Regions from separate parts of the Pseudomonas sp. G(2018) genome, predicted to be linked through region 3. Evidence: predicted binding sites of a transcription regulator. Region 3 holds the regulator's gene; each other region holds the start of a gene.
The links. The regulator FliA, encoded in region 3, starts transcription of late flagellar genes. The targets are predictions, from matches to a motif close to CTAAAGTTTNNNNNNNNNNNGCCGNTAA.

Region 1: the regulator FliA is predicted to act here: its motif matches at 2,114-2,141, upstream of motA (flagellar motor stator protein MotA).
Region 2: the regulator FliA is predicted to act here: its motif matches at 7,501-7,528, upstream of FFS64_RS22240 (methyl-accepting chemotaxis protein).

The regions. Positions count from the first base shown of each region.
Region 1 covers NZ_SCOO01000002.1:267,190-277,077, reverse strand. Annotated here, with positions in the region: gene rsgA (small ribosomal subunit biogenesis GTPase RsgA) at 1-61, shown strand, start outside; gene motB (flagellar motor protein MotB) at 171-1,190, opposite strand; gene motA (flagellar motor stator protein MotA) at 1,194-2,045, opposite strand; gene FFS64_RS03280 (HDOD domain-containing protein) at 2,212-3,750, shown strand; gene FFS64_RS03275 (rhodanese-like domain-containing protein) at 3,793-4,608, shown strand; gene asd (archaetidylserine decarboxylase) at 4,627-5,487, shown strand; gene serB (phosphoserine phosphatase SerB) at 5,615-6,829, opposite strand; gene FFS64_RS03255 (AhpA/YtjB family protein) at 6,965-8,485, shown strand; gene FFS64_RS03250 (membrane integrity-associated transporter subunit PqiC) at 8,736-9,449, opposite strand; gene parC (DNA topoisomerase IV subunit A) at 9,626-9,888, opposite strand, start outside.
Region 2 covers NZ_SCOO01000027.1:25,708-35,595, reverse strand. Annotated here, with positions in the region: gene FFS64_RS22265 (ABC transporter permease) at 1-914, shown strand, start outside; gene FFS64_RS22260 (SUMF1/EgtB/PvdO family nonheme iron enzyme) at 904-2,448, shown strand; gene FFS64_RS22255 (hypothetical protein) at 2,483-3,220, shown strand; gene FFS64_RS22250 (hypothetical protein) at 3,225-3,731, shown strand; gene FFS64_RS22245 (VWA domain-containing protein) at 3,790-5,277, shown strand; gene FFS64_RS22240 (methyl-accepting chemotaxis protein) at 5,415-7,391, opposite strand; gene FFS64_RS22230 (LysR substrate-binding domain-containing protein) at 7,579-8,499, opposite strand; gene FFS64_RS22225 (NorM family multidrug efflux MATE transporter) at 8,658-9,888, shown strand, end outside.
Region 3 covers NZ_SCOO01000008.1:117,793-127,680, forward strand. Annotated here, with positions in the region: gene flhB (flagellar biosynthesis protein FlhB) at 1-202, shown strand, start outside; gene FFS64_RS10895 (RHS repeat-associated core domain-containing protein) at 315-1,349, opposite strand; gene flhA (flagellar biosynthesis protein FlhA) at 1,699-3,828, shown strand; gene flhF (flagellar biosynthesis protein FlhF) at 3,840-5,165, shown strand; gene fleN (flagellar synthesis regulator FleN) at 5,282-6,112, shown strand; gene fliA (RNA polymerase sigma factor FliA) at 6,109-6,849, shown strand; gene FFS64_RS10920 (chemotaxis response regulator CheY) at 7,016-7,387, shown strand; gene FFS64_RS10925 (protein phosphatase CheZ) at 7,407-8,195, shown strand; gene FFS64_RS10930 (chemotaxis protein CheA) at 8,267-9,888, shown strand, end outside.

The DNA of each region.
Region 1 (9,888 bases), on a different contig from region 3:
GCAACAACGGATGAACAGCTACCGCTCGATCATCGCGAGTTTGCCGGAAAACGGCTACTGAGCCGACTCCCGCCGACATGAAAAAGCCGCGAGATGTTCGCGGCTTTTTTTCGCTTGGGATTTTGTTCTGACTCGCGAAGAAGTCGGGTCAGCTACCCCGACTTTCTAAATCAAGGCTTGGGCGTTTCAGCCGGTTTGGGGGCCGGGTCGTCAAACAGATTCAGCCGTTCGCGAAGTTCGTGAGCCGGCAACGGCTCCTTGTCCGCCGGCAACGCGTTCGGGTCGGTTGGCACTTCACCCGGACCGCCTTGCCCTTGCGCTGGCTCGGGAGTCGGTTCCGCGCCTTGCGAACCTTCAATGGCACGCTGGGCTTTCTTGGTCAGCACCACGATGTCGATACGGCGGTTGACCGGGTTGAACGGATGCTCGCGGTCAAACAAGGCCGACGAGGCATAACCGACCACTCGCGCCACTTGCTGATCCGGATAGCTGCCTGCGACCAGCGCACGGCGAGCGGCGTTGGCTCGGTTGGCCGATAGCTCCCAGTTACCGAAATCACCCTGGCCGCTGTACGGCTTGGCGTCGGTGTGGCCGCTGATGCTGATCTTGTTCGGCACCGCCTTGATGGTGTCGGCCATGGCCAGCAGGATGTCTTCGAAATACGGCTTCAGGCGGGCACTGCCGGAGTCGAACATCGGTCGGTTCTCGGCATCCACGATCTGGATGCGCAGCCCGTCCGTGGTGATCTCGAACATGATCTGGTCTTTGAACTTCTGCAGCTGCGGATTCTCTTCGACCTTGTTCTGCAATTCTTGCAGCAACAGTTCGAGACGCTCCTTCTCCACCATCTCGGCCATGCCTTCGACCTGTTCGGCGTCGACAGTCACCTTGTCCGGCTGCGGTTGGGACTTCACCTCGGGGTTGAGGGTATTTTCCGGCGCCAACTCTGGCGTGCCGCCCAAATCGATGATGTAGGGCGTACCGCTTTCAGTGAAGCCGATCGGGTCTTTGAAGTAACCGGCGATGGCAAGCTTCTGTTCCGGTGAAGCTGTGGACAACAGCCACAACACCAGGAAGAACGCCATCATCGCCGTGGCGAAGTCGGCGAAGGCGATTTTCCAGGAGCCGCCGTGATGCCCGCCGGCGTAGCGTTTGACGCGCTTGATGATAATCGGCTGGTTATTTTCCATGGCTTATCTGCCGCGAACCGCTTGTTCCAGCTCGGCGAAGCTAGGGCGGTGCGCCGGGTACAGAACCTTGCGCCCGAACTCTACCGCCAGCGATGGCGGCATGCCGGAAGCCGAAGCGACCAGCGAGGCCTTGATGGCTTCGTAGACGTTCAGTTCTTCCTTGGCATCGTGACCCAGGGCATGCGCCAGGGGACCGAAGAAACCGTAGGCCGCGAGAATACCGAAGAAGGTACCGACCAGCGCTGCACCAACGTGCACGCCAATCATTTTCTGGTCACTTTCACCCAGCGAAGCCATGGTCACTACGATACCCAGTACCGCCGCGACGATACCGAAACCCGGCATGGCGTCGGCAATGCCGTTCACTGCGTGGGACGGGTGGTCCAGATCTTCCTTGAGGCTGGCAAGCTCCATGTCGAACAGGTTTTCGAGTTCGTGGGGAGCCATGTTGCCGGAGGACATAATACGCAGGTAATCGCAGACAAACGCTGTCATGCGTTCATCCTTGAGCACCGTAGGGTACTTGGCGAAGATCGGGCTCGCGGCGGGATCTTCGATATCGCCTTCGATCGCCATCATGCCTTCGCGGCGACTCTTGTTGAGGATCTCGTAGATCAACCCCAGCACTTCCAGATAGAACCCGTGGCTGAAGCGCGAACTGAACATTCCCAAGGCTTTCTTGAGAACGTGCATCGCCATGTGACCCGGGTTGGCCTGCAGGAATGCACCGAGGGCCGCACCACCGATAATCATCACTTCGAAAGGCTGGATCAGGGCGGCGATTTTGCCGTGGGAGAGCACGTATCCGCCGAGCACGCTCGCGAATACGACGATGATGCCGATTATTTTAGCCATAGGTAGGAGAGCACTTACTGAGTCGGGTTCAAGGTCATATTCGGAAGTTAAAAAATCTCTTCTTCTACTTATCGGCAAAACTGCGCCAGACTATAGCCAGTTCAGGCGAAAAGCCAATTTGACCCACTCCGGGCCCAGGTAATGTTGACGATGATCGCCTCCAGACATGGCTAACGAAACGAACGTCCCGCCTGCAAAACCGACCACCCTCGAAGGCTGGGTCAAGCTTCTCGATGGCGTGCGCCTGCCGGTTCCGCAAGACAGTCACGACCTTGTCTGTCGGGCGATCCGCGACAGTCGCAGCTCGCTGCGCGACATCGCCGAATTGATGCAGGGCAGCCCGGCCCTGGCCTTGAGTGTCATTCGTCATGCCAATCGCCACACCCATGGCAGCATGACCGAGCCTGCGGAAAACCTTGAAGTCGCGATCAATCGCCTTGGCCTCAAGCGCACCGAAGAACTGCTCGAGCGCTTGCCCGCAAAGCCCATGGCCGAGATTCCGAAAGCCCTGCGTCAGTTGCAGATGATCAGTCAGCACGCCACACAACAGGCCAACGGTTTTTTTGCCAGCCGTCTGGCGCGACTATGGCAGGACATCCATTGGGGCAGCTTGCTGTTTCTGTCGCCACTGTGGCCATTGGCGCTGACGCATCCGCAATTACTCGAAGAATGGGAGCTGCGGGTCATCCACAAACGCGAGTCGGCGCGCAAAGTCGAGAAGCAACTGTTTGGCACGCGCCTGCTGGAAATCGGCCTGGCCCTCGCAGATATCTGGCGCCTGCCGATCTGGGTACAGCAAGGCTATCGACTACTGCTCACCGAGCAGCGGGAACTGGTGAAAGTCCTGCGCATTGCCCGCGACAACGAGCATCCGTTGCACCAGCAGAACCGTCTCGACGACGACCCGACCCTGCGCCGCTGGCTCAATCAACCGGCCAACACGGTGCTGCTGGCCAACGGCCTGGCGCTCTCGGCACAACAGGCCTGGGACAGTCCGCACAGTGAGCGCTGGCAGTACCTGACCAGCCTTTACCTGCAAATGCCGATGGGCGAAGTCCAACAGCAATTGCATCAGCAGGCGGCCAATAGTGCACGCCACCACGCCATGCCCGACCTCTGGCACCCCGCCGTTGCGCTGATCTGGCCGTTGGGCACGAAACGTGTCCACGCCGGGCTGCTGCCAGCGCCAGCACCCACCGCCGAAGATCTGGTGAAGTGGCGCAAACAATGTGCCGAGCTGCTGGTCGAGCCGAGTCGCTTTACCAACGCCATGCACTTGACCACTTCCGCCCGTGACGCTTTGGTCGCAAGCGGCATGCGCCGGGTGATGATCCTGATGGCCGACCGCACCCATGCCAATCTTCGGGTTCACCAGACTGCCGGGTTGCCGAAGGAAGTTGCCGGTATGAATTTCGCGGTCAGCCAGAGTACCGTGCTGCAGCGCTTGCTCGCGCAGCAGGCCCAGGTGCGCCTGTCACCGGACAACAACGCGCAATTTTCCGCCCTGCTGCCCAATAGCCTGCGTTCGCAATTCAGCGGCGAACACCTGCTGCTGCGATCACTGGTCAACAATGGCCGGGTGATCATGATCGTCGTGGCGGACCAGGGCGGCGGACCGTTTTCGGAGATCACCGTGCAAGCCTTCGGCAAAACCGCACAGTGCATCGAAAAAGCGCTGCACAGCTTTAGTCAGCGCGGCAAATGACGCTGCGTTACAATCCTCCCTTTTGTGCCCTGGAGACCTCACATGTCTGACTTCTCTGGCTTGCCGCTGGTGATCGAACCGAGCGACTTGCTCCCTCGCCTCGACGCCCGCGAACTGATTCTGGTGGACCTGACCAGCAGTGCCCGCTACGCCGAAGGGCATATCCCCGGCGCACGGTTCGTCGACCCGAAACGCACGCAACTCGGTCAGGCGCCCGCACCGGGACTGATGCCGCCGCAAGCGGCACTCGAAGCCTTGTTCGGTGAGCTGGGACACAACCCCGACGCGGTCTACGTGGTTTATGACGATGAAGGCGGTGGTTGGGCCGGGCGTTTTATCTGGCTTCTGGATGTCATCGGCCACAGCAAGTACCACTATATTGACGGCGGCCTGACCGCCTGGCTGGCAGAAGGCATGCCCATGTCGATCCAGATCCCGGCTGCCGTTGGTGGACCGGTTGCGTTGACCCTGCACGACGAGCCGACCGCCACCCGTGAGTACCTGCAAAGCCGCCTGGGGGCTGCCGACCTGGCGATCTGGGACGCGCGCGGACCGCTGGAGTTCTCCGGCGAGAAAGTCCTGGCAGCCAAGGGCGGACACATCCCCGGCGCCGTGAACTTCGAATGGACCGCCGGCATGGATCGGTCACGCAACCTGCGCATCCGCACCGATATGCCGCAAATCCTCGAACAACTCGGGATCAGCAAAGACAAAGAAGTGATCACCCACTGCCAGACTCACCATCGCTCTGGCTTCACCTATCTGGTGGCCAAGTCCCTCGGTTATCCGCGGGTCAAAGGCTACGCCGGCTCCTGGGGCGAATGGGGCAACCATCCCGACACCCCTGTAGAGAATTAAGGTTTTTAAGGACAGTTAATGAACAAGCGTCTGTTTATCGTCAGCCAGTACCTGCTACCCCACAACCTGCTCTCGCGACTGGCCGGCTGCATCGCCGAATGCCGCGTGCGCTGGTTCAAGAATGCCTTCACCGCCTGGTTCGCCCAGCGTTACCAGGTGAACATGTCCGAGGCCCTGGTCGAAGACCTGACCGCCTACGAGCATTTCAACGCCTTCTTTACCCGCGCGTTGAAAGACGGCGCCCGCCCACTGGACAAAACGCCGGGGGCGATCCTCAGCCCGGCCGACGGCGCGGTCAGCCAGCTCGGCCCGATCGAACACGGTCGCGTGTTCCAGGCCAAGGGCCACAGCTTCAGCGTGCTGGAGCTGCTGGGTGGCGACGCAGCCAACGCCGCGCCGTTCATGGGGGGTGAGTTCGCCACCATTTACCTGTCGCCGAAGGATTACCATCGTGTGCACATGCCGCTGGCCGGCACCCTGCGTGAGATGGTCTACATTCCGGGCCGTCTGTTCTCGGTCAACCAGACCACCGCTGAAAACGTCCCTGAACTGTTCGCCCGCAACGAGCGTGTGGCGTGCATTTTCGACACCGAGCGCGGGCCGATGGCCGTGGTGCTGGTGGGTGCAATGATCGTGGCTTCGATCGAAACCGTATGGGCCGGCCTGGTTACACCGCCTAAGCGCGAGCTGAAAACGTTCCGTTACGACGAAGCCGCCCGCGCGCCGATCCATCTGGAAAAAGGCGCGGAACTGGGTCGCTTCAAGCTGGGTTCGACCGCTGTCGTGCTGTTCGGGCCGGATCAGGTGAAATGGGCTGAGGAGCTGGTCGCTGGCTCGCCGGTGCAGATGGGCCAGGGCATGGGCTCACCAAAAGCCTGATACACACCGGTACTGTAGGAGCGAGCTTGCTCGCGATGAACCTCAGAGCGACGCGGGCAATCAGAATGCCCGCGTCATCGTTGACGATCATCGCGAGCAAGCTCGCTCCTACAGGTGTTTTGCGGGGTTAGAGCTGTCCGTCGCGATCGCGGAAGCCCAGCAGATACAGCACGCCATCCAGCCCCAGCGTTGAAATCGCCTGTTTGGCCGACTGCTTGACCAGTGGCTTGGCGCGGAATGCCACGCCCAAACCGGCAATCGCCAGCATCGGCAGGTCGTTGGCACCGTCGCCGACCGCGATGGTCTGCTCCAGACGCAAGCCCTCCTTGTGCGCCAGTTCTTTGAGCAGATCAGCCTTGCGCTGCGCATCGACAATCGGCTCGACCGCCACGCCGGTCACCTTGCCGTCGACCACTTCCAGTTCGTTGGCAAACACATAATCGATACCCAGCTTGGCCTGCAATTGCTTAGCGAAGTAGGTGAAGCCGCCCGACAGAATGGCCGTCTTGTAGCCCAGGCGCTTGAGTTCGGCGAACAGGGTTTCAGCACCTTCGGTCAGGCGCAGCGAGGCACCGATCGAATCCAGCACGCCGACATCCAGGCCCTTGAGCAACGCCAGGCGCTCTTTGAAGCTGGCGCGAAAATCCAGTTCACCCGCCATTGCCCGCTCGGTAATTTCCGACACCTTGTCGCCCACGCCAGCCGCCTTGGCCAGTTCGTCGATGACTTCGGCTTCGATCAGGGTCGAGTCCATGTCGAACACCGCCAGACGACGGTTGCGACGGAACAGCGAGTCTTCCTGGAAGGCGATGTCGACGTTCAGCTCCTGGGCCACGCTGAGGAACTCGGCCCGCAACGCTTGCGGATCGGCCGCTTCGCCGCGCACGGAAAACTCGATGCAGCCCTTGCCCTTGTCGGCCGGGGTATCCAGCGGCATGCGCCCGGACAGACGATCGATGTGGTCGATGTTCAGGCCATACTTGGCGGTGATCGAACTGACGGCCTGCAATTGCCCGGCGGTCACTTTACGAGTCAAAAGCGTCACGATGTGGCGTTTTTTGCCCTGGTTGCCAACCCACTGCTGGTAATCCTCTTCGGACACCGGCGTGAAACGCACCTGTTGATCAAGTTCATAGCCCTTGAACAGGATGTCCTTGAGGACCGACTTGCCTTGTTCGGTGTCAGGAATTTCAACCAGGATGCCGAACGACAGGGTGTCGTGGATCACCGCCTGGCCGATGTCGAGAATGTTCACACCACCCTGGGCCAGAACGCCGGTAATGGCCGCAGTCAGACCGGGACGGTCGACTCCCGTGATGTTTATCAGGACGATTTCGCGCAAGGCGCACCCCCGCAGGTGGAAAAAAACCGCATTCTACCCACATTCAGTGACCATCGGGCACCGTGAGCGCTTTGCCGGTCTAGGGCCTGTCGCTATACTGCGCGTCAACTTCACGGACAAAAGAGCCGAGCTCAAGTGAACCGGCCCACGCCAGTAAAAACCGACAACTTCTTTCTGCTGATCTTCCGTGCACTGCGCCACCGCCGTGTACCGATTGCATTGCGCATCGCCAGCCATAACGTGATCCTGGTCGCTCTGGCCCTGGTGATCTACGCCTGCGTGATGGGTTTGCAGTTCAAGCAGGCCATGCATGAGCAGGCGGATGCGCTGGGTGAAAGCCTGACCACGCAGACAGCCACTTCGGCTACCGAGCTGTTGGTGTCCAACGACATCCTCAGCCTCAACGTGCTGCTCAACAACCTGACCAAGAACAAGCTGGTGGCCCATGCCGCCATCTATAGCATGGATAACCGCATCCTTGCCGAGGCCGGCCAGCGTCCCAAGCACGGCCTGTTGGGCGAGGCCGAAGGCATCTATCAGAGCAAGATCACCTTCCAGGACGTGACCGCCGGACAATTGCGCATCAGCCTGGACATGGATCAGTTCCAACAGCCGATGACCATCAGCCTGCAGAGCATGGGCATTTTGAGCGCCATCCTGCTGGCTTTGTCCCTGGCCTTGAGCCTGCGTCTGGGCCGACACCTCTCTACTCCACTCCTGCAATTGCGGGTATGGCTGCGCAACATTGACGAACACACCCCGGCCACTGAACGCCAGGACGAGATCGGCGACCTCGCGCGCCAGCTGCACGCCAACTTCGCGCCGGAACCGGCCGAACCCGAGCCTGTGCCGGAACCCGAGTTCGACGACAACGACTATGACGATGCCGAACCGGGCTTCGAAGTGCGTAACCTGCGTGATCCAAGCTTTGATGAAAGCCGTCCGATGACCGCGCTGAAGGCTGCACCACGGCGCACCGCCAACACCGTCGAAGACGATGACGAAGATGCATTCGCCGATCTGCTCGATGATTCGCCGGACAGCGCCTTGAAACCGCTGGCCAAACCCGTGATTTCCAACGTGCCACAGCACAGCGCAGTGCTGGCTGTTCAGCTGGGCTCCCAGGAGCAACTGCGTCGCCTGCCTCGGACGCGTCTGGAAGAACTGCTCAAACGCTACCGCGACTGCCTTGACCAGGCTGCCTCGCTCTACCAGAGCGAACTGCATACCCTGAACGATGGCAGCACGCTGATGCTGTTCCACACCGAAGACAGCGGCGACGACTACCTGACCAATGCCATCTGCTGCGGTGAGCTGTTGCGCGCGCTGGGCCATCAGTTGCAGATCGAAGTCGCCGACAGCGGCATCACCCTGCAATTGCAGCTGGGCCTGACCCTGGGCGACGAGCTGTTCGGCCTGAGCCAGATCGACCTGCTGCTGACCGACCCCGCCCAGGACGCCCTGGCCCTATCGCAGCACAGCCGCAACCTGCTGCTGGTGGAGCGAAAGATCAGTGACGATGCCCTGATCCGCCAGCGCGCACGCATCCGGCCGATTGCCAGCCCGGAAGGCGCTTGCTGTGTGGAGCGCCTCATGGAGCCCTATCCGTCGATGCTGGAACGGCAGTTGGCGCGGATGCATGAGCGCCGGGCGTAGGCCATTGCCCTGATGTGAAGAAGCCCGCAGATGAGTGATCGTCTGCGGGCTTTTTGTTGCCTGTTGGGCCATCATCGCGGGCAAGCCCGCTCCCACAGGGTTTCCGGGGCGAACACAAAGTCTGTGAGCGCCATCGCCCATTGTGGGAGCGGGCTTGCCCGCGATGAGGCCATCCGCTGCACTGAATCTCCAACCCTCAGAAACAACAAAGCCCGCATCAATGCGGGCCTTGTGCTGAATCGGTGTGGACTTAGAAGCGGAACACTTCCATATCCGTACGAATCGGTGCTGCCATCGGAATCTTCGGCTGTTTTTCCGCTTCCGCAGCAGGCGCCACAGGCTTGGCTGCCGGCTTTTTAGGAGCTTCGGCGATTGGCGGTTGATTGGCCAGCGGCTTGAGCGCCACCGACAGCTGTTCGGCGAGTTTCTGCAACAGCACACCCTGAGCCTGAACCTGAGCGGCCGTGGTGCCGGCGTGTTGTTCCTGCAGATGAATGATGCGGTTGTCGCGCACCTGACCACGGCGGTCGATCAGGCGCCATTGCGCATCGAGGATCGCCGGTTGTTTTTCACCCGAATCCAGACGAGTGATGGTCAGCAGCACTTGAACATCTGGCGTGAAACCAACGGTTGCCGGCGCCAGCACCACGCGCTGGCTGTCCAGGTGACCGGCGACTTGACGCAGCAACAGCTGATCAATGTCCGAAGACAGGCTACCGGCCCAACGACCGTCGACCGAGGCTTGCAGGCTGCCATCTGGCTGGCGTTGCAACAGGGTTTCGCGCTGAAGGTAGTCAGCAACGGTTACCGGGCCCAGCAATACTGCCATGCCCGCGCTTTGCGCAGGCTGAACCGGACTTCCGCTGTCCAGTTGATACAGCGACACCGGCTGGTGAACGCTGCAACCCGCCAGGCCAAGAACGCCGGCGAGCATCAAAATAAAAGGAAGGCGCAGAGCAGTCATCGTCCCATCCAGGTGATCGCCACAAGGCTGATCACAGTGAAAATACTCAATAAATATGAAGAACGCTCGGCCACGCCGGCGCTTGAAAGGCCATATCATCCGTGAATATGCGTTCCGACTCCAGCGCGAAAGCGTCGATCTACGCGTTAAATCGTGGACCGACGCCTCTAGGACGCTTAATTGAGGTTTTCGACGAGCAGCGCATCTACCCGCTGGAAGCCACGTGGCAACTTGTTACCACGACGCCCACGCTCACCCTTGTAGTGTTCGAGGTCGTCCGCTTTCAGTGACAAGGTACGTTTTCCGGCCTGCAGCACCAATGTGGCGCCATCCGGTATGACGGCGATGTCCGTAACATACTCTTCGCGACTGGCCACACGCTCACCGGAAATCCCGATGATCTTGTTGCCTTTGCCCTTACCTAATTGTGGCAGATCGC
Region 2 (9,888 bases), on a different contig from region 3:
ACTTACTGATCGGCATGCAACGGTTTGTCGAAGGTGCGGAAATCATCGCCACTGAGCCCGGCGACCCACAACTGAACCTGGCGCCACTCAACCCCGTCGGCAATCAAGTGATCCTCAGCGCCAGCGCAGCGCAACGCTTGCAGGCCAAGGCAGGCGACAGCGTGCAGCTGCGGGCCTTGCGCCGTCTGGAAGGTGTCAATGAACGCGGCGAGATGACGCTGACGGTACTGGCCGTGCTCGACGGTGCCCGCTTCGGTCGCGCCGCCGGGTTTGTCGCCCCGCCGCTGTTGCTGGATCTGGAGCGCTTTCGCGACGGTTATCAGGTCAGTGAGTTCGGCATTACCACCGGTAAGCCTCAGGATAATCTACAGCCGCTGTATGCCCGCGCCCGCGTGTACGCGCGCGACATCGATCAAGTCGCGCCGCTGGAACACTGGCTCAACGAACAACACATCGAAACGTCGAGCCGACTGGCCGACATCGACAACGTCAAAGCCATCAACCATGTGCTGGGGCTGATCTTCGGTGTGATCGCCGTGGCGGCACTGATCGGCTGCTTGGCGTCGATGGTCGGCGCGTTCCTGGCCAACATCGACCGTAAACGCAAAAGCCTGGCGGTTCTGCGTCTGCTGGGTTTCAAACGTGGGGCTGTCGGCGGTTTCGTGGTCCTGCAAGCGCTATTGCTGAGCCTGGCCGGCTACATTGGCGGGCTGGGGTTTTATGCCGTGGGCAGTCATTTGTTCGACTACCTGCTCGGCAGCAGCCAAGCCACCGGCACCTTCGCTTGCCACATCACTGTTTGGCATGGCTTGGCCGCCCTGCTCCTGACCTTTTTGGTCGCTGCACTGGTGGCCGTGATCGGCGCCCTGCGAGCCATCAATATCCAACCTGCGGAGAGTCTGCGTGAGCTCTAAACGTTTTGGCTTGCTGTTACCCCTGAGCCTCGGCTACTTGCTCGACGCCTCGGCGGCGGGCTGGGAAGAGAAGTATTACAACCCGATGCCCGAGGCTAGCGACGTCGTGCTGCCGATGCCCTGCGAAGGTTCGATGGTGTTTCGCAAGGTGTTCATTCCGGTCGCCGGTCCGCTGGATGACTACCCAATCAACATCGGTCAGGACGGCGCGGAATACGGCTATGTCGAACAGACCCGCCCGACCTTTATCGCCGGCAGTTTCACCGGGGCCAAGAACGACAAATCCCGTTACTACCTGATGGCCAAGTACGAGATGAGTCAACTGCAATACGCCGCGCTGACCGAAGCAACCTGCCCCACCGCCGCCACCAAGATGCGCTTGCCGCAAACGGCAGTGAGCTGGGTGCAAGCCATCGAAGCGGCTGACAAGTACAACCTGTGGTTGCGCAAAAACGCCGCCGGCAAGTTGCCCAAGGAAGACGGCGCGCAAGGCTTTCTGCGCCTGCCAACCGAAGTCGAGTGGGAGTTCGCCGCACGCGGCGGGCTGGAAGTCGGCGCTGCTGAATTCCGCGACACGCACTACCCGATGCCAGAAGGCATCAACGCCTACGAGTGGTTCGCCGGCGCGCAATCGTCCAACGGCAAAGTGCAATTGACGGGTCTGCAAAAGCCCAACCCGCTGGGCCTGCATGACATGCTTGGTAACGTCGACGAAATGATGTTCGAGCCGTTTCGCCTGAACAAACTCGACCGCCAGCACGGTCAGGCCGGTGGCTACGTCGTCCGTGGCGGAAACTACCTGACCGCGCAGGCCGACCTTCGTACTGCATTACGTAAGGAAGAACCGTATTACAATGCCGAAGGCCAGGTGAAAAACAAGACCACCGGCCTGCGACTGGTGCTGGTTTCCCCGACCCTCACCTCTCGCGAACGAGTCGCCAGCATCGAAAGCAGCTGGAAGAAACTCGGCACCGGCAGCAAGGAAACCGAATCCGCCGACAAAGGCACCGTGCAATCCCTGAACAACCTCGCCTCGGGCGTCGAAGACAAAGTACTCAAGGAAAAGCTCCAGACCCTGGAGAACCAGTTGCGCGCCAGCAACCAGCAACAGGAAGAAACCCGCGACCAGGCGATCCGCGCCAGCCTCAACCTGGGTGCGTTCCTGTGCACCAAGATGCTCGACGACGGCCAGTACGTGGACTTCCTGCAAAAGAACTACAAGCTCAACTGTGAAAGCGCAGACAAAGATGCCAGTTGCGACATGCGTAAAGGCAAGCTCGACGAGCAAAAGGATCGCCTGCACAAACTCAGCCGTTACTACGCCAGCAGCCTGGTGGAATCGGCTACCTTGTACGGCCAGCCACTGCTTGAAACGCAAGTCCCGGTGATGGAAGAAATCATCACCCGCAACAAACAGCTGCAAGACCTCAAACCTTACCTGCGCACTCACTGGGCCAATCAGAAAGCGTTCCTGCAAAAGCAGAAAATCGACACTGTAGCCTGGCTGACCAGCTGCAAAACCGCCACTCAATAACAACGCGTCAACACCGTTACGTAGGAGTTTCATCATGTCGCGCAGCCTTTGGACTCGCTTCAAGCTACAGATCGCATTCGTAGTCGCCAGCAGCCTGCTAATGACCGGTTGCGCCAACACCGGCAGCTCCATGCTCGGCGAAGGCGAAGGCGACGGTGCCGACCCGCGCCTGACCCAGGGCAATGACGCAGAGTTCTTCAGCAAGTCCGGTTACCAGGCCTGCGCCGTCGGCGCCGGTGTCGGCATCCTCGCTTGCGCGCTGTCCAACAGCAGCAACAAAACCGTGTGCGTCATCGCCGCCGGTATTACCGCGTGTGGCGTGGCCATGGGCGCGAACTATTACCTGGATCAACGTCGCGCCGAATACGCCGACACCTCCACCCGCTTGGCGAAGATGAACAGCGACGTCGAACAAGACACGCAGAACGTGATCGCCCGGACGGCGACCGCTCAGCAAGTAATCAATGATGACCATGCGCAAATTGCCCAGATCAAAAAGGACATCGCCAACAAGAAAGTCGACAAGAGCAGGGCCCAGGCGCAAATCGCCGGGATCGATTCGGACATCGCGCGCCTGCGCAAAGACCTTGCCAACATGCGTACCAAAGTCACCGAGTACCGCAAAGTGGCAGACGCCGAGCGTTCACAAGGCTCCAGCGCCGAGATCAGGCAAGTGGAGATGAACATTCAGAGAATGAACCAGAAAGTCGTCAGCCTGCAGAAGGAAGTCGACGCTCTGTACAGCCAACGCTCCGCAATCACCCTGGGCTAAGCACATGACGCTACGACAACTGATGGTCATCACTGCCGTCCTGGCCCTGAGCGGTTGCGCGACCCAGCCTGGCGAATGCGATGCAACCAATCGCGACAGCAGCCTGCTGACCAAGATGAACTGCGACTATTCCGGTGGTTACAGCGATCAGGTCAAGCAGAAGGAACTGGCCTTGAGCGAGTCCCGACAGCAAAACGCAATGTTCCGTCAGGTGTACGAGAACATTCAGGCCCAGCAGCTCAGCACCAAGGCCGATCTGGCCAGCCAGCAGAAATCCCAGGCGGCGCTGAATCAGTCGCTGACGCAACTGCTGAACTCGCTCAAGGCCCGGCGTGGCAATGAAGCCCAGGTGCAGAAGCAGATTGCCGACCTCGAGAAGCAGCTCAAGGCTACGCAAGCGGCGCCAACGACCAAATCAACGCCAGCGGCACTGGCGGCCAAGCAGCAAGAGCTGAAAACGTTGCAGAAGAAGGTCAATCAGCTGCAATTCAGCCTCGGCTACGAAGAGTAATTTTTCACCCCCGCAGGGCATCCCGACGGATGCCTGCACTTTTTCAGGAATCGTCGTCATGCAGCGGGTCATCAGGGATGCGCAAGCCACATCGGAGGGGATGAGTGCGCTGCAAGCCAAAGTCGCCCTCATCCAGAAACACTTTCCGCCGACCGTCGCCAGTCTGTTTGCCATCCCGCGGATGGGCAGCGGCGACGTGCTGGAATGGTGGACCGAACTGGGCGGCCAACCCACGCCTTATGCCGATCTCAACGAGGACGCGCAACGACGTTTGCTGGAAACCTATGAGGTACGTCAGACGTCCCTCGGACAGCTGGCGGATGAACTGCAAAAACGCGGTCAACCGAAGGAAGCGGATGACCTGCGCAGCCTGCTCGGCACGCCTGAGCTGGACAAACTCTACAGCCTCAACGGTGAGCCTTTGGTGGTGCGCTGGAACCAGCGTCCGCCCAAACCGATCGTGCCGCCGGTGATTCCGGTGGCGCCGGTCGTACCGCCGTCGCGGCGGGGCTGGTGGCTCGCGGCGGCCTTACTCGCGCTGCTGTTGCTGCTTCTGGCGCTCTGGCTCTGGTGGTTCCTGCACCGTGAGCCGGTTGTCGTGGTTCCGCCTGTAGCGCCGGTGGTTACGCCAGTTGAGAAACCGGTTGAGAAGCCGGTTGAGCCTGTTCCCGCACCTGTCGTGGAACCGGAACCGAAACCTGTTCCGGCACCAGAACCCACGCCAGAACCGGTACCGGTACCGGAACCCAAGCCGGTCCCGCCACCCAAACCGGCACCCGCACCCGTACCGGAGCCCAAGCCGACCCCGCCACCCAAACCGGTTCCACCACCAAAACCGGAAGTGGCGGCCCCGCCACCAGCCCCGACGCTGGACAACTTCGCCTGCCGCAAAACAGCGCCGAAGTCAGAGGTCCCGCAGTTCGTGGTGGTGCTCGACACTTCGGGCTCGATGGATTTGAACATCAAGTCAGTGAAAGCCGACGAGGACTGGTTCTTCGGTCCTGACATCAACAAGCTCCTGGACCCGAACCGCACCATGCGGCTCACCGCCAAACCCAGCCGCATGGACGTCGCCAAGGATTCGCTGGCCGGCATGATCAACGGGCTGGACCCGAAGATCGACACACGCCTGATCACCTTCGCCGGCTGCGAAAGAACACCGGACCGGGGTGTGTTCAAGTTCGGCGACCGTCCGCGGCTGATCAACGGGATTCGAGGTCTGGTTCCCGACGACGGCACACCGCTGGCCGACAGCCTGGCCCATGCGGCGAGTACCGTCGACGGGCGCAATAACGATGCGGTTATCGTGATGTTTGTCGACGGAGAAGACGGTTGCGGGCAGGACGTTTGCGCGGTATCCCGTCGAATCGCCAGGGAACAACCGCGCCTGCGGGTCAACGTGGTGAAAATCGGTGCTGGCGGCCCGTCACGCTGCATCGCTGAGAACACCGGTGGCCGGGTTTACAACAGCACCAATGCGGCTGAGTTGGGTAACCTGTTGAAACAGGCAAGCAAGGAAGTCTCCAGCAATGCCAAGTGCGATTAACTGGGGAAAGATGCTGAATTGAGGTGACCTCATTCGCGAGCAGGCTCGCACAGAATTTGTGTCGTCTACGCGATTGTTCGACGACGCAGGTACCCTATGGGAGCGAGCTTGCCCGCGATAACTATTTCAAAGGCACCTCAACGAAACCGGTCAACCTCGGACCGCAAATCCGCCGCCAGCTTCTCCAGTTCCCTGGCGGTGACGGCCAGGTTGGACACCACTTCCCGCTGCTCGCTGTTAGCCAGGGCGATGCTCTGCAGGTTGCTGCTGAGCAAGGTCGCGGTGCTGCTCTGTTCCTGAGTGGCGGTGGTGATGGCGGCGAACTGCTGCCCGGCCGAGCGGCTTTGCTCGTCGATCCGCGCCAGTGCCGCGGCGACGTTGGCGTTGCGTGACAAGCCTTCCTGCATCAGCACGTTGCCCTGTTCCATGGTGCTGATGGCGTTGCCGGTCTCTTGCTGGATGCTCTGGATCATCCCGGAAATTTCATCGGTGGCTTCACGGGTGCGAGAGGCAAGGTTGCGCACTTCATCGGCCACCACGGCAAAACCACGACCCTGCTCGCCGGCACGGGCCGCTTCGATCGCGGCATTGAGCGCCAGCAGGTTGGTCTGATCGGCGATCGACGTAATCACACCGACGATGCCACCGATTTCCTGGGAGCGCTGACCCAGGGTATTGATCACCGTTGCGGTGCTGTTCAATGCACCGGCGATTTGCTCCAGCGACGAGGACGCTTCGTCCATCGACGTGCGACCAATCTGCGTTTGCTGGGCGTTTTCCTGGGCCAGACGCTGGGTGCTGCCCATGTTGTCGGCAATGTTCAACGAGGTCGCGCTGAATTCTTCCACGGCCCCGGCCATGCTGGTGATTTCGCCCGACTGCTGTTCCATCCCTTCGTAGGCGCCACCGGACAAGCCGGACAAGGCCTGAGCGCGGCGGTTGACCTCCATCGAAGCATTGCGGATGTGCTCGACCATGGTCGACAACGCCTGGCTCATCTGGTTGAAGGCGCGGGCCAGTTGACCGATTTCGTCGTTGCTCGACACGCTCAGACGGACGCTCAGATCACCGGCGCCCAAGGCTTCGGCCTGGCGCACCAGATCCCCCAGCGGGGCAAGTTTGCTGCGCAACAGCCAGACTGCCGAACCCACTGCCAGCAACATCGCCAGCAAACTGCCAATGGCCAGCTGGATACCGACACTCCAGGTCACGGCGCTGATTTCGTTTTTCGGCATGCTCGCCACCACCGACCACGGCCCACCTTCGAACGGTACGGCCACGCTATAAAACTCTTCGGACTTGTCGCTCCAGAAATCGCCCTTGCCCGGTGTTTTCGCCAGATCGACAATTGCCGGCACCGCTTGGTCCAGAGCCTGCACACCTGCGATCGGCACAAGCCATTTGTTTTGCTCATCTAAAAGCGCCAGGGAACCGGTCTGGCCGATGCGGAAGCGTTTGAGGTTTTCGAACTGCGCCTTCTGCGCGTCGGTGTAATCGAATCCTACATACAACACGGCAATGACCTTACCGCTGCTGTCGCGCACAGGGGTGTACTGCGACATGTAGAGGCGTTCAAACAGCAAGGATCGACCCACGTAGCTCTGCCCCGCCATCAAACGGGCGTATGCCGGATTCGCGTGATCCAGAACAGTGCCAATGGCACGGTTGCCGTCTTGTTTGCTGACATTTGTACTGACGCGAATGAAGTCTTCGCCGCTGCGCACGAACACCGTCGCCACGCCCGCGGTCATCTGCTTGAACTCGTCCACTTCCTTGAAGTTGTTGTTAAGCACTTCACTGCCCAGGTGCAAGCCCGGTGTCTGGATGCCCGCCACGGCCACCGGTTCATCCGGGTGCACGCTCAGCCCTCCACTGAAACGCTTCTCGAACAGCCCGGCAAGGCGCTGGGTGCTTTCACGCAGCGTACCGTGAAAGGTACTCAACTGATCGGCCAGCAACCGGGCCTCACTGGCCAGGTGTTCTTCGCGGGTAGCGAGGTTGGCGGTGTCCAGCGAACGCAGGGCGAACAAGGTACTGCCGGTGATGACGATCGCCAGAATCACGGCGAGCGCAAGACCAAGCTGTGAGGCTATCCGGGCACGAGGTTGAGACATGACAGCTCCTGGCCAAGTGCCTGGATCATCGTGATCACGGCGCACACTCAGCAAAATGTCTAATAATTAGGAAGTAGCGTCGAACCTGCACGAAGGTCCCACGAGCAGATTTTCGGCGGCGAACGGGAATACTTGAGCGAATAGCGGGGATATGGCTCAAGGCCGCTACACTGGGCGCTCTATCGTTTCAGCTCAGATGCTCGACATCCGGCAACTCCATGGCCCGGACTTCACTTTGCAAAAAGTCGCTGAGCCGACGCATGCGCTCACCGCCCGGACGGGTTTTCGGCCAGACCAGGTAGTATTTCTCACCGCTGGCAACAGCCGTCGGCCACGGCAGGCTCAAGCGCCCCTGTGCCACATCCTCCGCCACCATCAGCAAATCGCCCATGGACACGCCGTAGCCTCGGGCTGCCGCGATCATGCCCAGCTCCAGCGTGTCGAACACCTGCCCGCCCTTGAGTGACACCTGATCGGCCAGGCCCATGCGCTCCAGCCAATTGCGCCAGTCGCGGCGGTCCGGCGTCGGGTGCAGCAGCTCGGTGTTGGCCAGGCGCGCGGCATCCCATAGCTGATCACTCGGCAGGTTGGGCGCGCCCACCGGGATCAATTCTTCGGGGAATAGGTAACTCGCCTCCCAGTCCGGCGGGAAATGTCCGTTGCTCAGCAACACTGCGCAATCGAATGGCTCATCGTTGAAGTCCACCGAATCGACATCCATCCAGGCGCTGGTCAATTGCACCTCGTTGCCCGGCTGCAGGTGGCGGAAACGACTCAGGCGCGCCAGCAACCAACGCATGGTCAGGGTAGACGGGGCTTTCATGCGCAGGATGTCGTCTTCGGCGCGCAAGGTATTACAAGCCCGCTCCAGAGCAGTGAAGCCCTCGCGGATCCCCGGCAACAACAAGCGGGCCGATTCGGTCAGCTGCAGGTGGCGACCACTTCGGTGAAACAAGCGGCAGGCAAAATGCTCTTCGAGCGTACGAATATGCCGGCTGACCGCACTTTGCGTGATCGACAGCTCTTCGGCGGCACGGGTGAACGAACTGTGTCGCGCCGCCGCTTCGAATGCGCGCAGGGCATACAAGGGAGGCAGACGTCGTGACATGGGGAAAGCTCTTGAACCGGGATTCGACCACCCTAGCAGAAACTTTCCTGCATGAGTTTTAATCATGCCACCCATCCTTTTTATCCCTTTGTGCAAACCCCGCGGAGCGCCGAGAATCGACCCTTTCCTGTCGACTTTTCCTACAGAGCGTGATGACCATGCAACATCCAGCACGTATTGAACTCTGGGCCATCCTGCGGCTGGCGGGGCCGTTGATCGCCTCGCAGTTGGCGCACATGCTGATGGTCCTCACCGACACCTTGATGATGGCGCGCCTGAGTCCCGAAGCGCTGGCCGGTGGTTCGCTGGGTGCGGCCAGCTATTCGTTCGTGTCGATTTTCTGCATTGGCGTGATTGCCGCGGTCGGCACCCTGGTGGCGATTCGTCAGGGCGCGGGCGATATTTTCGGCGCAGCCCGGCTGACCCAGGCCGGAGTGTGGCTGGCGTGGTTGATGGCGCTGGGCGCAGGGTTGCTGCTGTGGAACCTCAAGCCGGTCCTGCTGCTGTTCGGCCAGACCGAGAGTAACGTTCAGGCCGCCGGGCAGTTTCTGGTGTTTTTACCCTTCGCCTTGCCTGGCTACCTGACTTTCATGGCCTTGCGTGGTTTCACCAGCGCCATCGGCCGCGCTACGCCGGTGATGGTCATCAGCCTGGGCGGAACAGTGGCCAACTTCCTGCTCAACTACGCACTGATCACCGGCATGTTCGGCCTGCCGAAACTGGGTTTGATGGGCATCGGCCTGGTCACCGCGATCGTGGCCAACCTCATGGCCCTGGCGCTGGCGTGGCACATCCGTCGGCATCCGGCTTACGACGCTTACCCGCTGCGTCAGGGATTGCTACGGCTCAACCATCAGTACCTGAAGGAGCTGTGGCGCCTGGGCCTGCCGATTGGCGGCACCTACGCCGTGGAAGTCGGGTTGTTTGCGTTCGCGGCGCTGTGCATGGGCACCATGGGCAGCACGCAATTGGCGGCGCACCAGATTGCCCTGCAAATCGTCTCGGTAGCGTTCATGGTGCCGGCGGGGATTTCCTATGCGATCACCATGCGCATCGGCCAGCACTACGGCGCCGGGCAACTGTTGGATGCGCGATTGGCCGGACGGGTCGGCATCGCCTTCGGCGCAGCGGCGATGCTGTGCTTTGCGATGGTTTTCTGGCTGCTGCCGAATCAGTTGATCGGCCTGTTTCTCGACCACAACGACCCGGCATTCCGCGAGGTCATCAACCTGGCCGTAAGCCTGCTGGCAGTGGCGGCGTGGTTCGAGCTGTTCGACGGCACGCAAACCATCGCCATGGGCTGCATTCGTGGCCTCAAGGATGCCAAGACCACATTCCTGGTCGGCCTGGGTTGCTATTGGTTGATTGGCGCGCCCGCCGCGTGGTGGA
Region 3 (9,888 bases):
GCTGGAATCGCCAGCACTGGCGCGGTCGATTTACTACTCCACGGAGTTGGAGCAGGAGATTCCGGGGGGCTTGTATCTCGCCGTTGCGCAGGTGCTGGCGTACGTCTATCAGATTCGCCAGTACAAGGCGGGCAAAGGCAAGCGGCCGGATCCGTTGAAGGATGATTTGCCGATTCCGCCGGATTTGCGGCGAGATTCTTGATGTCACCATTAATTCAAAGATAGAGCTTTTGTCCTGTGCGATAGTGCTTCGAACTGGTTGCGTTCTAATATCGTTGAATTCATAGACTTAAAAATACTCATTATTAAATTTTCTACGTTTGTCTGGAGAGGCGAAAATCAAAGTCAAGAATATCTCTTTCCTGTTTTAATTTTTCTATTTTAGGGTTGCGTATGCGATTTATTTGTTCTAAGTATTCTTTAGCAAGGTTCTTGTTGATTTGTGGGGTAACGAGAACAAAATGCGTGTCAGTTTGATTGGCTGCGGATATCAGAGCGCTTTCATTAAGTATTGGGCGTGAAGCGTCTCCGCTATTAATGTGGTTAAATAAATTTGTCTGATCGTCCAGGAAATTGTTCGTAGTTGATGGAGACGAGGCTTCCGTAGAACTTAAAATGGTATTGGTGGAGCTTTTAGGAAAATCTTTACGGAATTTGGCTTGTATGGGGTCTTTTTTCAGGATTTTTTTATCTAATTTTATTATTTTATCGTTGGTTTTCAGGGCGTCCTCGGGAGATAAGTTGGAGTATCTGTAAAGTTTGCCGTTACGCGTTACTTTTCCACTGATTCGAGTTGCCTCGATAAGAAGTTTTGAATATTTCCCGTTCGGATCACTCCTGTTTACCGGATCTCCCAAACAATAAGCATATGGATTTATCCCCCCTCTCCCAAATGGACTCAAGCGGTCCGGGCTGATAAAACGCATCAAAACCGGATTGAACATTCGATACCCATTACCCAAAAAATAGTACCCGGTCACCGGATCCGCTCGCTCGCCATTGAAACCGAGCAGGCTGAGTAATCCACTGGCAGCTGAGCGGTGGCCGTAGGGTGAATAGGCGATTGAGTGTCGTGGATGATTGGCCTTGAGCGTCTGCAACACCGAGCGTTGTCGATCGGTTGCCAATAGCGTGGTGTCGCGAGTATTGCCGTCGTCCTGCTGCTGAGCCAACAACTGGTCGAGGTGTTGGACAATGGAGGAGTGCGCCGCGGCGGTTATCACGGTCGTCAGTTGGCTTTCGCAGTAGAAACACTGCTGCTCTGGCGCGTTTGCCGACGCATTTGCGATCAGGCGGTCCAGGGCGTCGTAGTGATATCGGCTGAGCACGGTGACGGGCAGCGATGGCATGCGTGAGTGCTCCGAAGGTTCGAAGTGCTGGCGCTCAGTATCGGTGGGATTGCATGGGGAGGGTACTAGCAGAACTGATAGGTTCGGTCGCGGCACAATCTTCTGAATCACCCAATACCTGTGGCGAGGGAACAAGCTCCCTCGCCACATAGGGATTTGATTCGATTGCTTGGTTTGCCGCATAGGCAGTTCCGGCCTCTTCGCGAGCAGGCCAGAGTAGGCAATACAGATTTCCTCTGACAAACCCCTCTATTTCAACCCCTCGCAAAAGTTGGAAAGCTTCTTGCAGTAGCCCCGCTGCGCCCGCTTCAGGCGTCAAAAGTTTGCTTTAAAGGCACGGGGATTACCGGTGGATCGCTCTCAGTTACTCAGCAGTACACGCACGCACATGGCAGACCTCAGTCGAGGCAATCTGGGCGTGCCGTTGTTGCTGCTGGTCATGTTGGCGATGATGATGTTGCCGATGCCGCCGTTCCTGCTCGACGTGTTTTTCACCTTCAACATTGCCCTGTCGATTGTCGTATTGCTGGTCTGCGTCTACGCCTTGCGGCCGCTGGATTTCGCGGTGTTCCCCACCATCCTGCTGGTGGCGACGCTGTTGCGGCTGGCGCTGAACGTGGCCTCCACGCGGGTGGTGATGCTCCACGGCCAGGATGGTCACGCGGCCGCCGGTAAGGTGATCCAGGCCTTCGGCGAGGTGGTGATCGGCGGTAACTATGTGGTCGGTATCGTGGTGTTCGCGATTCTGATGATCATCAACTTCGTCGTGGTGACCAAGGGCGCCGGGCGGATTTCCGAGGTGAGCGCGCGTTTCACCCTCGATGCGATGCCCGGCAAGCAAATGGCGATCGACGCCGACCTCAATGCCGGCCTGATCGACCAGGCCCAGGCCAAGGCCCGTCGTTCGGAAGTGGCTCAGGAAGCCGAGTTCTACGGTTCCATGGACGGTGCCAGCAAGTTCGTGCGCGGTGATGCCATTGCCGGTTTGCTGATTCTGTTCATCAACCTGATCGGCGGCATGGCGGTCGGTATCTTCCAGCACAATATGACTTTCGCCGATGCTGGCAAGGTTTACGCACTGTTGACCATCGGTGACGGTTTGGTGGCGCAATTGCCATCACTGCTGTTGTCCACCGCGGCGGCGATCATGGTGACCCGTGCTTCCGGTTCGGAAGACATGGGCAAGCAGATCAATCGCCAGATGTTCGCCTCGCCCAAGGCCCTGGCCGTGTCGGCGGGTTTGATGGCAGTGATGGGCCTGGTGCCCGGTATGCCGCATTTTTCCTTCCTGAGCATGGCCGCCCTGGCGGCGGGTGGCGCGTACCTGTTCTGGCGCAAGCAGAACATCGTTAAGGTCCAGGCTCTGCAAGAGGTCAAGCGTCAACAGGAACTGCTGCCGTCGCCGGCCCGCGCCCAGGAAACCAAGGAGCTGGGCTGGGATGACGTGACGCCGATCGACATGATCGGCCTGGAAGTGGGCTATCGCCTGATTCCGCTGGTGGACCGCAATCAGGGTGGTCAATTGCTGGCGCGGATCAAGGGCGTGCGCAAGAAGCTGTCCCAGGACCTGGGTTTCCTGATGCCGACCGTGCACATCCGCGACAACCTCGACCTGGCGCCGAGTGCCTACCGCCTGACCCTGATGGGGGTGATCCTGGCAGAAGCGGAGATCTACCCGGACCGCGAACTGGCGATCAACCCCGGGCAGGTCTACGGCTCGCTCAACGGCATCACCGCCAAAGATCCGGCTTTCGGGCTGGAGGCGGTGTGGATCGAAATCAGCCAGCGTGCCCAAGCGCAATCGCTGGGCTACACCGTGGTCGATGCCAGTACCGTAGTGGCAACCCACTTGAACCAGATTCTGTACAAGCACTCCAGCGAGCTGATCGGTCACGAGGAAGTGCAGCAACTTATGCAATTGCTGGCGAAAAACTCGCCGAAACTGGCCGAAGAACTGGTGCCGGGCGTGCTGTCGCTGTCGCAATTGCTCAAGGTCCTGCAGGCTCTGCTGGCCGAGCAGGTGCCGGTGCGCGATATTCGCAGCATTGCCGAAGCCATCGCCAACAACGCTTCCAAGAGTCAAGATACTGCCGCATTGGTGGCCGCGGTGCGTGTCGGCGTTTCCCGCGCCATCGTCCAAAGCATTGTAGGCACTGACTCCGAGCTGCCAGTTATCACGCTGGAGCCAAGGTTGGAACAAATATTGCTCAATAGTCTGCAGAAGGCAGGACAAGGCTCGGAAGAGGGCGTTCTGCTGGAGCCAAGCATGGCTGAGAAGTTGCAACGCTCGTTGATCGATGCGGCGCAGCGCCAGGAGATGCAAGGTCAACCGGTGATTCTGCTGGTAGCCGGTCCGGTTCGCGCGATGCTCTCGCGGTTTGGCCGTCTGGCAGTCCCGGGTTTGCACGTTTTGGCTTACCAGGAAATCCCTGACAACAAGCAAGTGACCATCGTTGCGACAGTAGGGCCCAACGGCTGAGGTAGTGGGTTATGCAAGTTAAGCGTTTTTTCGCCGCCGATATGCGTCAGGCCATGAAACTGGTTCGTGATGAGCTGGGCGCCGATGCCGCCATCATTGGCAACCGCCGGATCGCTGGTGGTGTCGAGCTGACGGCTGCCCTGGATTACAAGCTGTCGGCGCTGGCGCCGCGTGTTCCGAACATGGAACTCGAAGACGAGCTGCGCAAGACGCAATCGCGGATCGTCACCGCCCAGGCCGAATTGAGCCTGCGCAGCGAGGGCGAGAGCGATAACGCCACCAATCGCCAGTTGTTCGCCGGCCTGCCGCTCACGGCCGCCGAGCCGCTGATCGAACCAACCTATGCCGAGCCCCGTCGCCCTGCGCCGGCACCTACTGCTGCGCCTGCGGTCGATCAGCGGGTGTTCGACTCGATGCGTTTCGAACTCAACGGCCTGCGTGAATTGCTCGAAGTACAACTCGGCTCTTTGGCGTGGAATCAGCTGCAAGGCAGCCGTCCGGACCAGGCCAACCTCTGGCGCCGCTTGCAACGCATCGGCCTGTCCGGCCCGTTGTCGCGGGATTTGCTGGCGCAGATCACTGATATCGAAGAGCCCCGCCAGGCCTGGCGCATGTTGCTGGCCCACTTGGCGCGGATGATTGCCACACCGGAAGTCGAACCGCTGGAAGAGGGTGGTGTGATTGCCATGGTCGGTCCTGCCGGCATGGGCAAGACCACTACCCTGGCCAAGCTGGCTGCCCGTTACGTACTCAAGTACGGCGCGCAAAACATCGCGCTTGTGAGTATGGACAGCTATCGTATTGGTGCCCAGGAGCAACTCAAGACCCTGGGCCGGATTCTCAACGTGTCGGTAACCCACGTCGATCCGGGCCAATCGCTGGTGCAGGCGCTGGATCCACTGCTGCGCAAACGCGTCGTGCTGATCGATACCGCCGGCCTGCAAGCCAGCGATCCGGCGCTGCGCATGCAGCTTGAAAGCCTGGCCGGGCGTGGCATCAAGTCAAAAAATTACCTGGTCCTGGCAACCACCAGCCAAAAGCAGGTTCTAACCGCCGCTTATCACAGTTACAAGCGCTGCGGGCTCGCTGGCTGCATCCTGACTAAACTGGATGAAACGGCGAGTCTGGGCGAGGTGTTGAGCCTTGCCATCAGCCATGAGTTGCCGGTGGCGTACCTGACCGATGGTCCGCGGATTCCGGATGATTTGCATCTGCCGCGTCGTCATCAACTGGTCAGTCGCGCCGTGAGCGTGCAAATGCAGGAAGAGCCCAGCGAAGAAGCCATGGCTGACATGTTCGCTGATATCTACCACAGCCCGACCAAGCAGGTAGGCTGAGGTGGCAATGAATCGTTTTTGTACCTACATCGATGGTCTGCCATGCATTGTTCCAGTTGCGAACGCGCAGCCAGTAATGTGGCCTCCGTCTATGCAAGACAAGGTAAAGAAATAATATGGGCAGCATGCATCCCGTACAGGTGATCGCGGTGACCGGCGGCAAAGGTGGCGTCGGGAAAACTAACGTGTCAGTGAACTTGTCCCTGGCTTTGGCTGAGCTTGGCCGGCGCGTCATGCTGCTGGACGCCGATCTGGGGCTGGCGAACGTCGACGTTCTGCTGGGCCTGACACCCAAACGTACCCTGGCCGACGTGATTGAAGGTCGCTGCGAGCTGCGCGACGTTCTGTTGCAGGGGCCTGGTGGCGTCCGCATCGTTCCGGCCGCGTCCGGCACCCAGAGCATGGTGCATTTGAGCCCGGCGCAACACGCCGGCCTGATCCAGGCGTTCAGCGACATCGGCGACAACCTCGACGTGCTGGTGATCGACACCGCTGCGGGTATCGGTGACTCAGTAGTCAGTTTCGTGCGCGCCGCGCAGGAAGTGTTGCTGGTGGTCTGCGACGAGCCGACCTCGATCACCGACGCCTACGCATTGATCAAATTGCTTAACCGCGATTACGGCATGAATCGTTTCCGCGTCCTGGCCAACATGGCGCAGAGCCCGCAGGAAGGCCGCAACCTGTTCGCCAAGTTGACCAAGGTTACCGACCGCTTCCTCGACGTCGCCCTGCAATACGTTGGTGCTGTGCCGTATGACGAAAGCGTGCGCAAGGCCGTGCAGAAGCAGCGTGCCGTTTACGAAGCCTTCCCGCGGTCCAAGTGCTCGCTGGCGTTCAAGGCGATTGCACAAAAGGTCGATACCTGGCCGTTGCCCGCCAACCCGCGCGGGCACCTGGAGTTTTTCGTCGAGCGTCTCGTGCAACAAACGGCAGGACCTGTGCTATGACAGCCAGCGGTTACAACCTCTACAAGAAGTCGGCGCGTGACGCGCAGTACGAGCTGATCGAGCGTTACGCGCCACTGGTCAAACGCATTGCCTACCACCTGCTGGCGCGTCTGCCGGCCAGCGTCCAGGTCGAAGACCTGATCCAGGCCGGGATGATCGGCCTGCTTGAAGTGTCGACCAAATACGACGCCAGCAAAGGCGCGAGTTTCGAGACGTACGCGGGCATCCGCATCCGCGGCGCCATGCTCGATGAAGTACGCAAGGGGGACTGGGCGCCACGTTCGGTCCACCGCAATACCCGCATGGTCAGCGACGCCATTCGCTCGATTGAAGCTAAAACCGGCCGTGACGCTAAAGATCACGAAGTTGCGGCCGAACTCCAATTGAGTCTCGACGATTATTACGGGATTTTGAACGACACCCTGGGCAGCCGCTTGTTCAGCTTCGACGATCTGTTGCAGGACGGCGAACACGAAGGGCTGCACGAGGATGGCGCGAGTGCTCATCTCGAACCGTCACGCGATCTGGAAGATGAACGCTTCCAGGCGGCGCTGGCGGACGCGATTGCCAATTTGCCGGAGCGTGAGCGACTGGTGTTGGCGCTGTACTACGACGAAGAGTTGAATCTCAAGGAAATCGGTGAGGTCCTGGGGGTCAGCGAATCTCGAGTCAGCCAGTTACACAGCCAGTGCGCGGCCCGTTTGCGGGGGCGTTTGGGAGAGTGGCGAGCGCGCTGAAGGCAGTGTGGGGGCACTGCGACGTGGCTGGTGGGGTGATGAACCGCGCCGGTCTCGATCCGCTGTACTCCAGACAGTCCTCGAGTGTTTTGCCAGATTGATTGAAATGGCGCGTCCAGGTGCTGGGCGCGTTTTAGTCTGCTTGGAGGTCGAATTGGACAAGAACATGAAAATCCTCATCGTTGATGACTTCTCAACGATGCGGCGGATCATAAAAAACCTGTTGCGTGATCTTGGGTTCACCAACACGGTCGAGGCCGACGATGGCATTACCGCCATTCCGGTACTCAACAGCGGGAGCATCGACTTTCTGGTAACGGACTGGAACATGCCTGGCATGACCGGTATCGATCTGCTGCGCCACGTGCGTGCCGATGAAAAGCTCAAGCACCTGCCGGTGCTGATGGTGACCGCTGAAGCCAAGCGCGAACAGATCATCGAAGCGGCCCAGGCCGGTGTAAACGGCTATGTGGTCAAACCCTTCACGGCCCAGGCGTTGAAAGAAAAAATCGAGAAGATTTTCGAACGCATCGGTTGAACTGCGCCACGGGGGAGCTATGGGGCATAACGAATCTTCGCAGGGTGATTTTGAATCGACCCTGAAAAAACACGCCGTCGAACTGGTCGCGAGCCTTGAGAAGGGCAGGTTCGGCGATGCTGTGCAATTGATCCATGAGCTCAACCAGACCCGTGACCGCGGCCTGTATCAGGAAGTGGGCAAGCTCACCCGCGAGCTGCATAGCGCGATCGTCAATTTCCAGATTGACCCGCACATGCCGCAAGCCGAGGAAGTGTCACAGATCACCGATGCGACCGAGCGCCTGTCCTATGTGGTCAAGCTGACCGAGGCCGCGGCCAACCGCACCATGGACCTGGTGGAAAGCGCCACGCCGGTGGTCAACCGCCTGAGCGATGAAGCCCAGGCCTTGAGTACGGACTGGGGACGGTTCATGCGTCGCGAAGTCGGGGCTGAAGAGTTCCGCGAACTGGCCCGGCGGGTCGACGGTTTCCTGGCGCGCAGCGCCGAAAACGGCCGCGCGGTGTCGAGCAACCTCAACGACATCCTGCTTGCCCAGGATTACCAGGACCTCACCGGTCAAGTGATCAAGCGCGTGACCCAGCTGGTCACCGAAGTTGAAAGCAACCTGCTCAAGCTCGTACTCATGGCCAGTCAGGTGGACCGCTTTGCGGGCATCGAACATGACCGTGAAGCGATGCTTGCCGAAAAAGATCCACAAAAACATCTCTCTCAGGGTGAAGGTCCGCAGATTCATGCCGATAAAAGAGAAGACGTTGTGTCCGGTCAGGACGATGTGGACGATTTGCTATCCAGCCTGGGATTTTAGAATTTTAGTTTTCTAGAGTTTTGGAATTTTAGGTTTTTTGGGTTTTTAGACCTGTTAGGAGCACACCATTAATGAGCTTCGGCGCCGATGAAGAGATCCTTCAGGATTTCCTGGTTGAGGCCGGCGAGATTCTAGAGCAACTGTCCGAGCAACTGGTCGAGCTGGAAAGCCGGCCGGATGATGCGGACTTGCTCAATGCAATTTTTCGCGGTTTTCACACTGTAAAAGGGGGCGCCGGCTTCCTCCAGCTCAACGAGCTGGTGGAGTGCTGTCACATCGCCGAAAACGTGTTCGACATCCTGCGCAAGGGCGAACGTCGCGTCGACTCGGAATTGATGGACGTGGTTCTCGAAGCACTGGACGCGGTGAACAGCATGTTCAGCGAAGTCCGCGAGCGCAGCCCGATCACGGCCGCTACGCCTGAATTGCTCGCGGCCCTGGCCCGTCTGGCCGAGCCGCAAACGGCTGATGAGGCCGCACCGGCACCCGTTGCCGACGTGGTTGAAGAGCCTGTCGCTGAAAGCGAATCGGGCGATATTACCGACAATGAATTCGAACAACTGCTGGACTCGCTGAACGCCGTGAAGGCACAGGCCGAGGCGCCGGCGGCTGCTCCGGCCGGCGACGGCGCTGCCAGTGACGAAATCACCGATGCCGAGTTCGAGTCGTTGCTCGACCAGTTGCACGGTAAAGGCCAGTTTGCCGTTGATGCGGTGGTGGCTCCTGCCGCGCCTGCCGCGCCGGAAGCGCCGAAAGCCGCCGGCGACAGCTCCGATATTACTGATGACGAATTCGAAGCACTGCTCGACCAGTTGCACGGCAAGGGCAACTTTGCGGTGGATGCGCTGGAGTCGGCCATCGCTTCGGTGCCAACTCCGGCAGCACCTGTCGCCGCTGCGGCCGGTAGCGACCTGATCACCGATCACGAATTCGAATCGCTGCTCGACGAATTGCACGGCAAAGGCAAGTTCACCGAAGTCGGCACCGCCTCCGGGGCTGCTTCAGGCACCAGTGCACCGGTGGCGGCACCTGTCGCCAAGGCTGCGCCGAAACCGGCCGCCAAGGCGCCCGAACCGAAAGTCGAAACTCCAGCGGCTGCTGCCGCTCCGGCTCCGGCCCGCGCCCCGGCATCGGCGCCAGCGGATAAACCGGCCAGCGAAGCCGAGACGACCGTGCGGGTCGACACCGCGCGTCTCGACGAAATCATGAACATGGTCGGCGAATTGGTGCTGGTGCGTAACCGCCTGGTCCGTCTTGGTGCCAACAGCGCCGATGAAGCCATGTCCAAGGCCGTGTCGAACCTCGACGTGGTCACGGCCGACCTGCAGACCGCGGTCATGAAGACCCGGATGCAACCGATCAAGAAAGTCTTCGGGCGCTTCCCGCGCCTGGTTCGCGACCTGGCTCGCCAGCTCAAGAAAGAGATCAACCTGGAGCTGGTCGGCGAAGAAACCGACCTCGACAAGAACCTCGTCGAGGCCCTGGCCGACCCGCTGGTCCACTTGGTGCGCAACGCAGTCGATCACGGCATCGAGTCGCCGGAAGAACGCGAAGCTTCGGGCAAGGCCCGTGGCGGCAAGGTGATCCTGGCCGCGGAGCAGGAAGGTGACCACATCCTGCTGTCGATCTCCGATGACGGTAAAGGCATGGACCCGAACGTCCTGCGTTCCATCGCGGTGAAACGCGGTGTGAT